One region of the Bradyrhizobium sp. 2S1 genome, then DNA from elsewhere that is predicted to be linked to it. Evidence: predicted binding sites of a transcription regulator. Region 1 holds the regulator's gene; the other holds the start of a gene.
What was found. The regulator PhoB, encoded in region 1, activates phosphate uptake and scavenging genes when phosphate is short. The targets are predictions, from matches to a motif close to TGTCATNNANCTGTCAT.
Positions count from the first base shown of each region.

Region 1 (7,654 bases):
CCGAGCCGCGGCGGGCCACCTACACCGACCACGTCCCGGTCGATCGCTGTATGGAACTGGTGATCACGCCGGTTCCAGTGCCGACCCAGTTCGGTGGCACCGAGAAGTGCATGCTGATGACCTTCCACGACCTGACGCCGTTGCGCCGGGTCGAGGAGATGCGCGCCGACTTCGTTGCCAATGCCAGCCATGAGCTGCGCACGCCGCTCGCCGCTTTGTCCGGCTTCATCGACACCCTGCAGGGGCCGGCGCGCGACGACGCGCGGGCGCGCGAGCGGTTCCTCGGCATCATGCACACCCAGGCCACCCGCATGGCGCGGCTGATCGACGATCTGCTGTCGTTGTCGCGGGTCGAGCTGTCGGCCCATGTGCGGCCCGAGGCCTCGATCGATATCGTGCCGATCATCCGTCAGGTCGCCGACGGGCTCGAGGCGCTGGCCAGCGAGCGCCAGGTCGAGATCGACGTCGACCTGCCGCAGACCCCTGTCACGATCGCCGGCGACCGCGAGGAACTGCTCCGCCTGTTCGAGAACCTGATCGAGAATGCCCTCAAATACGGCGCCTCGGGTGGCCGCGTCATAGTGTCGCTGAACCAGACCGCTCCGGGCACGGGCGGCGAGGGAAGCCCCGAAATCCGTGTCCTGGTACGGGATTTCGGCCCCGGCATCGCCCCGGAGCACCTGCCGCGGCTGACCGAGCGCTTCTACCGGGTCGATGTCGGCGATAGCCGTAACCAGGGCGGAACCGGCCTCGGATTATCGCTGGTGAAACATATTCTTAACCGTCATCGCGGGCGTCTTTTGATCGAGAGCGTGCCGAAAAACGGCGCGACTTTTACCGCCTGTTTTCCCCGACCGAAGACCCCGATACCGACCCAAAGCTAAGCACTTTCAGCTGCTTAGCGCTGTCATCCAACTGTCATCCAACCTTCGTAAAAGCAGCACCGACCGCTCCTAGATGGACCGGCGTGAGCGCAATCGGGCGCGTTCGGCGCTTCGCTCACAAGATGGAGACCACCCCATGAATTTCATCAAAGCAATCGTCGCTGCCGGCATGGTCGCCGCTTCGACGTCAGCCTTCGCTGCCGATATTACCGGCGCGGGCGCGACGTTTCCGTTCCCGATCTATTCGAAGTGGGCTGACGCCTACAAGAAGGACACCGGCAATGGCCTGAACTACCAGTCGATCGGCTCCGGCGCCGGCATCAAGCAGATCCAGGCCAAGACCGTGACCTTCGGCGCCACCGACGCGCCGCTCAAGGCCGAGCAGCTCGAGAAGGACGGCCTCGTCCAGTGGCCGATGGTGATGGGCGCGATCGTTCCGGTCGTGAACGTCGAGGGCGTCAAGCCGGGCGAGCTCGTGCTGTCGGGCGAAGTGCTCGGCGACATCTATCTCGGCAAGATCACCAAGTGGAATGACGCGGCGATCGCCAAGCTCAATCCGAAGCTGACCCTGCCGGGCGACGCCATCACCGTCGTGCGCCGTTCGGACGGTTCGGGCACCACCTTCAACTTCACCGACTATCTCGCCAAGTCGAATGCAGACTGGAAGTCCAAGGTCGGTTCCGGCACCGCGGTCGAATGGCCGGTCGGCGTCGGCGCCAAGGGCAACGAAGGCGTTGCCGGCAACATCAGCCAGACCAAGAACGCGATCGGCTATGTCGAGTATGCCTATGCCAAGCAGAACAAGCTGACCTACACCGCGCTGGTCAACAAGGCCGGCAAGACCGTGCAGCCGACCATCGCCGCCTTCCAGGCCGCTGCGTCGAATGCCGACTGGGCCAAGGCTCCCGGATACTACGTGATCCTGACCGACCAGCCGGGCGAGGCCTCCTGGCCGATCACCGCGGCGACCTTCATCCTGATGCACAAGGACTCGACCGACAAGGCGGCCTCGCAGGAAGCGCTCAAGTTCTTCAAGTACGCCTTCGAGAAGGGCGACAAGGCGGCCGAAGAGCTCGACTACATCCCGATGCCGGACTCGGTCGTCAAGCTGATCGAGAAGACCTGGTCGTCGGACATCAAGAGCTAAGTTCGACATCGAATAAGACCGGTGCCGTCCGAGGGGCGGCACCGGTCGAGCGGTCAAGACCCGGGCTCCATCACACGGCAAGAAACGTGGATGGCGCCCGGGTTTCGCGCCCCAAACAGGCGCAAGCCGGAACGGCGCCCGGCCAAATGCGTCAGTGAAGATCGCTTCGGGGCGTAGCGGTTTGCGTGGCTTTCACATAGTAAAGAGGGGATTGGCGTGGCAGACATGGCTGTTCAGAGCGATGTGATGGAAGCCGCGGGACCGTACGATCGCGCCAAGGCCCTCAGCGCCTTCAAGCTCGGTGATCTCACCTTCTATTGGATCACCCGCATCTCGGCGATTTCGGTTCTGTTGATCCTCGGCGGCATTATCCTGTCGCTGATCGTCGGCGCCTGGCCGGCGATGAAGGAATATGGTTTCGCCTTCCTCTGGACGCAGCGCTGGGCGCCCTCGGCCGATCCGCCGGTGCTCGGCGCGCTCGGCCCGATCTACGGCACGCTGATCACCTCGGTTATCGCGATGATGATCGCGATCCCGGTCGGCATCGGTATCGCCATCTTCCTCACCGAGCTCTGCCCGCAAATGCTGCGCCGCCCGATCGGCATCGCCATCGAGCTGCTGGCTGGCATCCCCTCGATCATCTACGGCATGTGGGGCTTCTTCGTGCTGGGCCCGTTCCTGGCCAACACGTTCCAGCCGTTCATGATCCGGATCTTCGAGGGCGTGCCCGTGCTGGGTGCGGTGTTCGGAGGCCCGCCGTCCTATCTCAGCCTGTTCAACGCCGCGCTGATCCTTGCGATCATGGTGCTGCCCTTCATCACCGCGATCTCGGTCGACGTGTTCAAGACCGTGCCGCCGGTGCTGAAAGAGGCCGCCTACGGCATGGGCTGCACGACCTGGGAAGTCGTCCGCAGCGTCGTGATCCCCTACACCCGCGTCGGCGTGATCGGCGGCGTCATGCTGGCGCTCGGCCGTGCGCTCGGTGAGACCATGGCGGTGACCTTCATCATCGGCAACTCGTTCCGCATCTCGTCGTCTATCTTCGCGCCGGGCACCACGATCTCGGCGGCGATCGCCTCCGAATTCGCCGAAAGTGACGGCCTGCACCAGTCCGGCCTGATCCTGCTCGGCTTGCTGCTGTTCGTGCTGACCTTCTTCGTGCTCGCCGGCGCGCGATTGATGCTGATGCGGCTTGAAACGAAGGCGGGGAAGTAACGCCATGAACCCGATCTACAAATCCCGCCGCCGCAGCGACATCGTCATCCGCGCACTCTGCGTCGGTGCGGCGCTGTTCGGCGTCACCTGGCTGGCGCTGATCCTGATCACGCTGCTCTATAACGGCGTTGCCGGCCTCAGCGTGCAACTGTTCACCCAGAACACGCCGCCGCCGGGCTCGACCGACGGCGGTCTGCTCAACGCCATCGTCGGCTCGATCATCATGACCGTGATCGGCGTCGGCATCGGTGCGCCGCTCGGCCTGTTCGCCGGCACCTACCTCGCCGAATACGGCAAGAACGACAAGCTCACTTCGGTGATCCGCTTCATCAACGACATCCTGCTCAGCGCGCCGTCGATCATCATCGGCCTGTTCATCTATGGTGCGGTGGTGGTGCCGATGCGCGGCTTCTCGGCGATCGCGGGCGCGCTCGCGCTCGCTGTGATCGTGATCCCGGTCGTGCTGCGCACCACCGAGGACATGCTGCTGCTGGTGCCCAATCCGCTGCGCGAGGCGGCCTCCGCGCTCGGCCTGCCGCGCTCCCTGGTGATCAAGCGGATCGCTTATCGTGCAGCGCGATCCGGCTTGATCACCGGCGTGCTGCTGGCGACCGCCCGCGTCGCCGGCGAAACCGCGCCGCTGCTGTTCACCGCGCTGTCGAACCAGTTCTTCAGCTGGGATTTGACCAAGACGATGGCCAACCTGCCGGTGACCATCAACAACTTCGTGCAGAGCCCCTACGCCTACTGGAAAGAGCTGGCGTGGAGCGGTGCGCTGCTCATCACATTCACTGTGCTCGCGCTGAACATCGGCGCGCGCATCCTTGGTGCCGAAAGGGCCGCAAAATGACCGAGCTTTCCGTTTCCACGACTGCCGCGAGCCACGTTCCCCAGGTACCGCTGCCGGAAGCGCCGCCGAAAGTCACGGTGCGCAACCTCAACTTCTATTACGGCGAGCACCACGCGCTGAAGAACATCAACCTGACGCTCGGCACCAACCGCGTCACGGCGTTCATCGGCCCGTCGGGCTGCGGCAAGTCGACCCTGCTGCGCATCTTCAACCGGATGTACGATCTCTATCCGGGCCAGCGCGCGGTCGGCCAGCTGATGCTGGACCAGACCAACATTCTCGATCCCAAGCTCGACCTCAATCTGCTGCGTGCGCGGGTCGGCATGGTGTTCCAGAAGCCGACGCCGTTCCCGATGACGATCTACGAGAACATCGCCTTCGGCATCCGCCTCTACGAGAAGATCTCGAAGTCCGAGATGGACGACCGGGTCGAGAAGGCGCTGCGCGGCGGCGCGCTGTGGAACGAGGTCAAGGACAAGCTGAACGCTTCCGGCCTGTCGCTCTCCGGCGGCCAGCAGCAGCGGCTGTGCATCGCGCGCACCGTGGCGGTGCGTCCCGAGGTGATCCTGTTCGACGAGCCGTGCTCGGCGCTCGACCCGATCTCGACCGCCAAGGTCGAGGAGCTGATCCAGGAGCTCTCCGAGGACTACACGATCGCGATCGTCACCCACAACATGCAGCAGGCGGCGCGCGTCTCCGACAAAACGGCCTTCATGTATCTCGGCGAGCTGATCGAGTTCGACGACACCAACAAGATTTTCACCTCGCCGAGCGATCGACGCACGCAGGACTACATCACCGGCCGGTTCGGCTGAGGAGACAAGCGATGGCTTCTGAACATACCGCCAAGGCATTCGACAGCGACCTGCAGGAGTTGACCCGTCTGGTCGCCGAGATGGGCGGCCTCGTCGAGCGCATGATCACCGAGTCGGTCGACGCGCTGATCCGCCGCGACGTCGCGCTGGGCAAGCGCGTGGTCGCCGCCGACATCGAGATCGACAATCTGCAGCGCGTCATCGAAGAGCGCGCGGTGCTGACGATCGCCCGCCGCCAGCCGATGGCGATCGACCTGCGCGAGATCGTCAGCGCGATGCGCGTCGCGACCGACCTCGAGCGGATCGGCGACCTCGCCAAGAACATGGGCAAGCGCGTCGCCGCGCTGGAGAGCGATTTCCAGCCGCTGAAGTTGATCCGCGGCCTCGAGCACATGACCGACCTCGTACTGTCTCAGGTCAAGTCGGTGCTCGACGCCTATGCGGCGCACGATCTGCCGGCGGCGATGAACGTCTGGAAGGGCGACGAGGAGGTCGATGCGATCTGCACCTCGCTGTTCCGCGAGCTGCTCACCTACATGATGGAGGATCCGCGCAACATCTCGTTCTGCATCCATCTGATGTTCTGCGCCAAGAACATCGAGCGGATCGGCGACCACGCCACCAACATCGCCGAGACCGTGTTCTACATGATCGAGGGCCAGCAGATCACCGACAAGCGTCCGAAGGGCGATATGACCAATTTCGCCACCACGGTGCCGGGCAACTAGGGCATGATCCGCATCGGCGGAACCGGATTGTCGTCGCGACAAACCGTTTCCACGGGGAATATGCTCAGGGGTTGAGTGTTTCGGTTTGCGTTTGGGCAACGGATCACCACAGAGAAAGAACTTAGACCGATGAGCGCACGCATTCTGGTAGTCGAAGACGAGGAAGCGCTGACGACGCTGTTGCGCTACAACCTCGATGCGGAAGGCTACGACGTCGAAACGGTGGGACGCGGCGACGACGCCGACACCAGGTTGAAGGAGCGCATCCCCGACCTCGTTGTGCTGGACTGGATGCTGCCGGGCCTGTCCGGCATCGAGCTGTGCCGCCGTCTGCGGGCGCGGCCCGAGACCAAGCAGCTTCCGATCATCATGCTGACCGCGCGCGGCGAGGAGAGTGAGCGCGTGCGCGGGCTTGCCACCGGCGCCGACGATTACATCGTCAAGCCGTTCTCGGTGCCCGAGCTGCTGGCGCGCGTGAAGGGCCTGCTGCGCCGTGCGAGCCCGGAGCGGCTTGCCACCGTGCTGACCTATGGCGACATCGAGCTCGACCGCGAGAAGCGCCGTGTGGCGCGCTCCGGCCGCCCGATCGATCTCGGGCCGACCGAATATCGTCTGCTCGAATTCTTCCTCGAGCATCCCGGCCGGGTGTTCAGCCGCGAGCAGCTGCTCGACAGCGTCTGGGGCCGCGACATCTATATCGATGAGCGCACCGTCGACGTGCATATCGGCCGCCTGCGCAAGCTGCTCAATCCGGGCCGCGAGCAGGATCCGATCCGCACCGTTCGCGGCGCCGGCTACGCGCTCGACGACCGCTTCGCAAAGGCTGAGCCGCAGCCGTAAGGCCGCGCGGCATTCACAAGCCGCAACACGGCGTCGTCCCGGCCTAGTGCGCAATTGCGCACTAGGCCGGGACGTCGCCGGTGATGCATCCGGGCGACGAGCCACAAAAAAATCCCCGCTTTCGCGGGGATTTGTTTTTGAAGTCTACGCCAGTGTCCCGAGTGCTCACTTGATCTGCGGTTTCGCCGACGGCCGGCGGCGATCGCCGGCGGGCTGGTAGGCGACGCGCGAGTGGTGTGCGCAATAGGGCAGGCCGCCGAGCGCCTTGCCGCCGCAGAAGAAGAATTCCGGGCTCGAGGGATCGCCGACCGGCCAGTGGCAGGTGGCTTCGTTCAGCTCGAGCAGCGACAGCCGCTGGCTCATCGGCACCACGTTGTCGTAGGAGATCGGATAGGGCTCCATCTCGACCTCGAAGGCATGCGCCAGCGCGGTGTTGCCGCGCGAGACCGGACGCGCCACCCGCATCATGTGCTGGGCGGGGCGGGCCTTGCGCTGCCGCGGCGCCGCCGTGGAGGGGGCCTTGGCGCGGCCGGAGAGGCCGAGCCGATGCACTTTGCCGATCACGGCGTTTCGCGTCACATTGCCAAGTTCCGCGGCGATCTGGCTGGCCGAGAGGCCAGACTCCCAGAGCTTCTTCAGCTGCTCGACGCGATCGTCGGACCAGGTCAATACAGTCATCGCATTCTTCCTTTCGCATGGCGCCGGTCATTGGAGCGACGCTGCGAGCCAAATCCGGGTCAAAATCCCAGCGGCCAGAATCCCTTAGCCCTCGCCGGGCGCGGTTTTGAGCCCGAACGTTTACGTGTGACACGAAGGCTACTTAGAGGGTCCAGTACTGCCGCACGAGATGTCGTACCCGACAGGCCAAACGCTACAATATGGCGTGACTCTGGCGCAAGAGTCCGCGGCCGTGCGTCCACATGTTCCCACAAAGTTAAGCACTGCAATGAGGCTTTTCCACCGCACCGGAATGCTCCGGATTGCGCTCGTTCCGCATCGCAGGAAGGTCGGCAAAGGCCGGCTGCTGGCGATTGACACCTACTGGCCGCAGCATAGAATGCCTGTACGTGCCGCCCGCAAAGGCGGCCGTTTTGTTTTCCGAAGCTGGCCGTTGCTGCACTGGCGTCAAGCCGCCCGGCAATTGTCGGCTTCAAACCGGCAGTGAACGCCATGAC
Region 1 covers NZ_CP147717.1:1,806,279-1,813,932, reverse strand. Annotated here, with positions in the region: gene HAP54_RS08690 (ATP-binding protein) at 1-884, shown strand, start outside; gene pstS (phosphate ABC transporter substrate-binding protein PstS) at 1,021-2,031, shown strand; gene pstC (phosphate ABC transporter permease subunit PstC) at 2,257-3,246, shown strand; gene pstA (phosphate ABC transporter permease PstA) at 3,251-4,096, shown strand; gene pstB (phosphate ABC transporter ATP-binding protein PstB) at 4,093-4,911, shown strand; gene phoU (phosphate signaling complex protein PhoU) at 4,923-5,639, shown strand; gene phoB (phosphate regulon transcriptional regulator PhoB) at 5,769-6,479, shown strand; gene HAP54_RS08655 (GcrA family cell cycle regulator) at 6,645-7,157, opposite strand; gene HAP54_RS08650 (aspartate aminotransferase family protein) at 7,650-7,654, shown strand, end outside.

Region 2 (7,654 bases), 2.3 Mb from region 1:
GCTTGCGACCGCCCTGATGGGCGACAGCATCGCGACCAACGCCTTCATGCTCGGTTTTGCGTTCCAGCGCGGCGCGATCCCGCTGTCGCTCGATGCGATCCTGAAGGCGATCGAGCTCAACGGCGCCGCGATCGAGATGAACAAGACCGCGTTCTCTTGGGGTCGGCTTGCCGCGCATGATCTGCAACGCGTGGTCAGCGCCGCGCGCTTCAAGAGCGCAGGCACAGCGCCGGCAAAGAAGACGCTGGACGAGGCGATCGCGTTCCGCGCCAAATTCCTCACCGACTACCAGGACGAGGCTTACGCCAGGCGCTATCTCGACGACGTCGCGCGCGTCCGCACCGCCGAGGCCGCGACCGCGCCGGGCTCGCAGGACCTGACCGAGGCCTTTGCAAAAGGCCTGTTCAAGCTGATGGCCTACAAGGACGAGTACGAGGTCGCGCGGCTTTATTCCGACGGCGAGTTCACCAAGGCTTTGAAGGAGCAGTTCGAAGGCAATTCCGGTTTGAAGGTCTTGCTGGCGCCGCCGCTGCTGGCGCAGCGCGATCCCGTCACCGGGCGTTTGCAGAAGCGCGAATTCGGCCCGTGGATCTTCAAGGCGTTCGGCCTGCTGGCGGGGCTGAAGGGCCTGCGCGGCACCGCGTTCGATATCTTCGGCTACACCGCGGAGCGCAAGATGGAGCGTGCCCTGCCGATCGAGTATTCGGCGATGATCCTGCGCCGTCTCGACGGCAAGAAGCCGCTCGACCTGCCGCGGCTGGTGGCGCTGGCCAAGGCTGCAGACCTCGTGCGCGGCTACGGCCACATCAAGGAGGGCAACGTCGCCGGCTACCGCACCGAATGCGCGCGGCTGGAGCGCGCGATCGGCCAGCCGCTGGCGCAGGCGGCCGAGTAGGGCAGGCGGCGGGCCGCGGGAACTTTCCACGGCCGCCTTGGTTGATCCGTAACCCTGCCCGCAACAGCGGGGTGGATTCGCGCGGCCGGGCTCTTACATGATGGCTGTTCTATTCGAGTGATTTCAGGAGGCCCGTTGATGGTCCTGAAAAACGTTTTGGTTGCAATTGTTTGTACCGCGTGCCTGGCTTTGGGCGGCGTGGCGTTGGCTGACGAGTACCGCCCCAGCGAGTTCTTCAGCCTCGATCTTTCCCAGGCGGTGCTGTCGCCGAAGCGACTCGGGCCGCCGGCGCAGTTCGAGCCGGTTGCGGTCGAGGCGAAGACCGACCACGGTCCGGATCAGCGTGCCAATGTCGAGCCGACGGCCGAGCAGCCGAAGGTCGCATCACAGAAGGCGGCCCGGACGGCCAAGGTAACAGCGCAGCCTGAGAAGCAGCGCGCGGTCGCGCGCGTCCCGGCCCGTGCCAAGCTTGCAAGGCGGCACGCAAACCCGCTCGATGCCGAAGCCCGCGACACCAGGATCCAGACCTGGCCGTGCCGCACCGGCGGCATCTGTAACTGGCAGCGGTGAGGGGCGGCTCGGCAGTCTCACGCCGATCTACGCGCGCATCCGCACCAATACCAAACCCGTCATCCTGAGGAGGCCGCGAAGTGGCCGTCTCGAAGGATGAATCGGCCCCCGTCCGTGGCCGATTCATCCTTCGAGGCTCGCTGCGCTCGCACCTCAGGATGACGGATTTTTGTTCCGGGGCCGCTGCTCCAAGAGTCATCCCGCCGTCGCAAAACCGTCGGCGGAGAGTCAAGAAACCGTAAGGGCGGAGTCAAACGGCGCAGGCAAAACCTTCGTTGCGATTCGACGAAGGTTATTCGATGCCGACAACGATCTCCGCGAGGGGACGAGGCCTTACAAGGCGTCAGCTTCTGGTGCGCTCGGCGTCGACGGCTGCGCTGGCCGGATTGGGCTCGCTCGCAAGACCCTATCTGAGCCGTGCTGCGGATCGCCCGGCGATCGCGGGTATCCAGTCCGGCGATGTGGCGCGCGATTCCGCTGTCATCTGGGCCCGCGCTGATCGCGCCGCGCGGATGCAGATCGAATGCGCCACGGTCGAAAGCTTCGCCACCATCCTGCGCACCGCATCCGCCGATGCGCTGCCCGAGCGCGACTTCACCGCAAAGCTGCTGCTCGACGGCCTGCCTCCGGGCCAGGACCTGTTCTATCGCATCAGCTTTGCGGATCGCGACGGCACCGCCGGCGAAAGCCGCGTCGGGCATTTCCGCACCGCGCCGGTCGACCGGCGCTCGATCTCGTTCGTGTGGTCCGGCGACGTCGTCGGGCAGGGCTGGGGCATCGACCCCGCGCGCGGCGGCTTGCGCAGCTACCGCACCATGCTCAACGAGCGCCCGGATTTCTTCATCCATTCCGGCGACCACATCTATGCGGATTGCACGGTGCCGCCGCAGCAGACGCTGCCGAACGGCGAGATCTGGCGCAACATCGTCACTGAGGAGAAATCCGTCGTCGCGCACAGCCTCGACCAGTTTCGCGGCAACTACAGATACAACTGGCTCGACGAGAATTTTCGCGCCTTCCACGCCGAAGTGCCGATGTTCGCGCAGTGGGACGACCACGAGGTGGCCGACGACTGGTCGCCGGTCGGCACCGCCGACGCCACCGGCTATGATACCGACGGTACCTCGCGTCTGGTGGCGCGGGCGCGCCGCGCTTTCCATGAATTCATGCCGATGCGGCTGATGCCGGAGCGCGACGGCCGCGTCTATCGCAAGATCGCCTATGGGCCGCTACTCGACGTCTTCATCATCGACATGCGCTCCTATCGCGATTCCAGCTGGAACAGGCAGGGCGATCCGGACCAGGCATTCATCCTCGGCGAGAGCCAGCTCGCCTGGCTGAAGCGCGAACTGGTGGCGTCGGATGCTGTCTGGAAGGTGATCGCGGCGGATCTGCCGATCGGCCTGGTCAGCCTGGATGCGGTCGCGCTCGGCGACGGCCCGCCCGCGCGGCGCGAGCACGAGATCGCCGATTTGTTGTCATTCATGAAGCGCGCCGGTGTCCGCAACACGGTGTGGCTCACCGCCGACATGCACTACACCGCCGCGCATCACTACGATCCGAACCGCGCGGTGTTTCAGGAATTCGAGCCGTTCTGGGAGTTCGTCTCCGGTCCGCTGCATGCCGGCACCTGGTCGCCGGGCGAGCTCGACAACACCTTCGGCCCGAAGGCGATGTACCAGAAGGGCTGCTCGGCCGAGCAGGGCGACAATCTCGCGCCATACTTCGGCCTGCAATTCTTCGGCCGCGTCGACATCGACGGCACGACCTCTGTGATGACGGTGACGCTGAAGGACGTCGACAACCACGACCTCTGGTCGGTCGACATCGAACCACGGCCGGACGCGCGGCCCGGCCAGATCATGGCGGAACACATCTAGCCCGTAGCATTTTCGAGCGAAGTGGGGTTCGACTTCGCGTGAAGAAAACGCGTCAAGCCAGGATTCGTCGCGACATCTTGATTGCAGATGCCTTGCCCGACAGGCTGGTTTGCGGGCAGACTGCGGTATTGGCAGTCCTGCCAATTTCATTCCGACCAGACGAATTGCCCGCGTGACGTCGTCGATGGCATCGGCGCCCCACGCGTCAGGAGCTATCCATGGAAAATCTGCAGACAAAGGGCATCAACCTGCCGCAGCTCGGACTCGGCACGTTCCGCATGCAGGGCGATGCCTGCCGTGCGGCGGTCGAGAGCGCGCTCGGGCTCGGTTACCGGCATATCGACACCGCCGAAATGTACGCCAATGAAGAGGCGATCGGGGCCGCGATCGCGGCCGCGAACGTCGCGCGCAAGGACCTGCACGTCACCACCAAGGTCTGGCACGAGAACCTGGCGCCGGACGCGATCCGCAAGGCGTTCGACACCAGCCTGAACAAGCTGCGGCTCGATCATGTCGATCTCTATCTGGTGCACTGGCCGTCGACGAGCATGAAGCTGCCGGCGGTGTTCGAGACGCTGATGACGCTGAAGGAAGAGGGCCGCACCCGCGCGATCGGCGTTGCCAATTTCACCACCGCGCTGCTCAAGACCGTGGTCGAGGACATCAAGGCGCCGATCGCCTGCAACCAGATCGAATATCATGCGATGCTGGATCAGACGCCGGTGCGCAAATATCTCGCGGCGAAATCGATCCCGCTCGTGGCCTATTGTCCGCTGGCCCAGGGCCGCTTCGCCACCGACGATACCCTTGCAAAGATCGGCAAGAAGCATGATGCGACCGCAGCGCAGGTGGCGCTGAAATGGCTGCTCGACCAGGACGGCGTTGCGGCAATCCCGAAAGCCTCGCGCGCCGAAAGCCAAAAGGCCAATCTCGATGCGCTGAAGGTCAGGCTCGACGACGACGACCGCAAGGCGATCGCTGCGTTGCGCAAGGACATGCGCTGCGTCAATCCAGGATTTGCGCCGGCGTGGGATTGAGCCCGGCGGATATTTGATGAGAACGTAGAAAGAGAAAATGGCTCCGCGAGGAGCCATTTTCCGTCTGTCGATTTAGTAGCGATCCCGCCTGATGACCACCGTGCGGTCATGGTCGTGGTGCCAGCCGCGATGCCAGCCACGGTCATGGCGCATCTCGGCGCGCGCGCCCCAGCCACGATCCCAGTGATGGTGGCCGCCGCGCTTGATCACGACGGTCTCGGCGCTCGCGATCGACGGAACGGCCACTGCAAGCGCACCGACAGCCGCAAGAACAAAGCCAAATTTTTTCATTTCATCCTCCTCAATGATGCGTGGAGGAAACCGTACAGGCATCGAAACGTTCCTGAGGAAACGGAGGAGTTTTCTGAACGGTTGTTCAGGCAATTGCAGTTGCTGCTGTGCGTCGCGTGTTGTCGCGCACAATCGATGGATGAGCGCAGCACGTCGCTTCGATGGCCTTGCCTAAGGGCCGCGTCCGACGCATCATCGCGCCATAAAAATCATACTGGGGGGCGTCGCCGTGAGCGGATTTTCGCGCCGGGATTTTTTGAAAGTTTCAGGATCGGCCGCTGCCGCCGTCATCGCGGGACCAGCCTTTGCGGCGATGGGGCCGGACGACAAGTTCGACCTCGTGATCAAGAGCGGCGACGTGATTGATCCCAGCCAGTCGCTGCGCGGCAAGCGCGACATCGGCATCCGCTGGGGCATCATCGAGGCTGTTGAGGACGAGATCCCGGCCGCTCGCGCCGCCAAAACCATCGACGCCTCGGGCAAGCTCGTGATGCCGGGCCTCGTCGACCTGCACTGTCACGTCTATCCGTACGGATCGGCGATCGGCATTCCCGCCGACGAGCTGGTGCAATTCCAGGGCACCACGACCGTCGTGTCGGCCGGCGATGCCGGCGTCAACAACCTCGCGGCGCTGCGGCGCTTCATCGTGGCGCAGTCGCGGGCGCGGATCTACGCCTTCCTCCATATCGCCAACAACGGCCTGTCGGCGTTCCCGGTGGCCGAGCTCTACAATATCGACAATGCCCAGGTCGAAGCCTGCGCGATGGCGCTTGCCGAGAACCCGGACTTCCTGATCGGGGTCAAGGTGCGGATGTCGGAGAACGTCATCTTCAAGCACGGCATCGAGCCGTTGAAGCGCGCCATCCAGGCCTGCGAAATGTGCGGCTGGCCGGCGCGGATGATGGTGCATATCGGCGGCGTCGAGACCAGGGAGCTAATGTCCGACATTCTCGATCTGCTGCGGCCGGGCGATATCCTCACTCACGCCTATTCCGGCGCGCCGAACATGTCCGGCGCCTTCACCAACATCGTGCAGGACGGCAAGCTGCTGCAGGCAGCGCTCGAAGCCAAGCAGCGCGGCGTGCTGTTCGACGTCGGCCATGGCGGCGGCAGCTTCGATTTCACGGTGGCGGAGATCGCCATTCCGGCGGGCTGCACGCCCGACACGATCTCCTCCGACATCCATGTCTTTTCGGGCAACTCGCCCGGCATCCCGTTCCTGCCGAACGTGATGAGCAAGTTCCTGGCGATGGGCTCATCGCTGGATCAGGTGGTGGCGATGGCAACCGCGGTGCCGGCGCGGATCATCAACCGCGCCCCGAAGATCGGCACGTTGCAGCGCGGCGCGCCCGGCGACGTCGCGATCATGGATCTCGTCGAAGGCCCGGTCACCTTCGTCGACACCCGCAACAACAAGCGCGACGGCAATCTGCAGCTGAAGCCGGTGCAGACCGTGGTCAACGGCGTGCCGTTCGGGCGGCCCTATCAAGCGCCGTTTTCGGTGCGGTGACTCGGTCTCTCGATCACCTCTCCTCGTTGGGGAGAGGTGAACCGATAGCGCGGCTGCAGTCTGACGCGTTCAATTAGCCGCGCTTCTCCACATTGCTGCTCCGCGCCGGCACGCCGAACTCCTTGCGGCACACCTCGGCCAGCACCGCGACGCCCTCGCGGATCTGCTCGTGCGAGGGGCTGGCGAAGCAGAGGCGGAGCCGGCTGCCGGAATGCGCCTTGCTGGTCGACCATTCCGGTCCAGGATTGATCGAGACGCCGGCGGCGAGCGCCGCCTGATAGAGCTTCAACGTGTCGACATTGTCGGGCAGCTTGACCCAGAGGAAGATGCCGCCCTTGGGGGCCTCGAATTCGGCCGCGGTGCCGAATTGCTCGTTCAGCGCCTCCATCAGCGTGTCGAGTTTTGCGCGCAGTCCTCGCGTCAGTTTGGGCACGTGGGTCGCAAAATGCGGCGCGCAATATTCTGAGAGTACCATCTGTTCCAGCGCGCCGGAGCCGGCGTCGGTCTTCAGCGGCAGCATCCGCGACATGATCTCCCACGGCGCGACGATGAAGCCGACCCGCAGCGCCGGCGCGATCGACTTGGAGAACGAGCCGATATGGATCACGCCGCCATGCTTGCTCATGGCGTAGATCGCGGGCGGCCGTTCACCGCTCCAGATCAAATCGGCGTAGCAATCGTCCTCGAAGATCGGCACGCCGTATTCTTTTGACAGCTTCAGCATCTCGGCGCGCCGGCTCTCGGGCAGGATCGAGCCGGTCGGGTTCTGATGTGTTTCGGCGTGATGCCGCGTCGCTTGTGATCGGCGAGCGCTGCGGCCAGCGCATCGATCCTGATGCCCTCGCCATCGAGGGGAATGCCGACCGTGTTGACGCCGAGCCGCGTCAGCCGGTTCAGCGAGCCCTGATAGGTTTCCTGCTCGATCAGCACGGTGTCGCCCTTGGCGAGCAGGGTCTGGTTGACCAGATCGAGCGCCTGCAGCGAGCCGGAGACGATCATGATCTCATCCGGCGTGCAGGCAATCCCCGCGTCGCGCTTCAGCTTCTCGGTCAGGAATTGGCGCAGCGGCAGATAGCCCTGCGGCCCGTGCGCGAGGTTGTAGGTCGCGAGATTCCTGCCTTCGCGCTTCAGCACGGCATTGACCGCCTCCAGCAGTCCGTCGACCGGGACCTGGTCAGGATCATTGTTGCCGCCGACGAAGCTGTATTTCGCGAGCCCGGTCCATCGCGCCGCCGGCGCAGGCAGGCCGGCCGGGAGCAGCGGTGCAAAGTCGAACTGGGCTGAGGTGGACATGGACGTTTCGCTCCGTGTTGTTGTCGTTGAGAAGGCCGCGCGTAAGCGGCCCTCTATGCAGTCAGTTCTTGCCGGGCAGCCTGATCGGCCGGCCCTGGCTGATGAAGGCGTAGTGCCCGGGGCCGACGCTGCCGACCATCAGGGCCTCGACCGCCGGTTCCGCGATCTCGCCCGCGGC
Region 2 covers NZ_CP147717.1:10,136,477-10,144,130, reverse strand. Annotated here, with positions in the region: partial or broken gene HAP54_RS52700 (indolepyruvate ferredoxin oxidoreductase family protein) at 1-895, shown strand, start outside; gene HAP54_RS48200 (hypothetical protein) at 1,034-1,465, shown strand; gene HAP54_RS48195 (alkaline phosphatase D family protein) at 1,765-3,345, shown strand; gene HAP54_RS48190 (aldo/keto reductase) at 3,564-4,382, shown strand; gene HAP54_RS48185 (hypothetical protein) at 4,455-4,673, opposite strand; gene HAP54_RS48180 (amidohydrolase family protein) at 4,903-6,183, shown strand; partial or broken gene HAP54_RS48175 (PLP-dependent aminotransferase family protein) at 6,257-7,476, opposite strand; gene HAP54_RS48170 (DUF3124 domain-containing protein) at 7,538-7,654, opposite strand, start outside.
Region 2: HAP54_RS48195 (alkaline phosphatase D family protein) is a predicted target of PhoB. The motif match lies at 1,659-1,675, and genes of this name have one in related genera.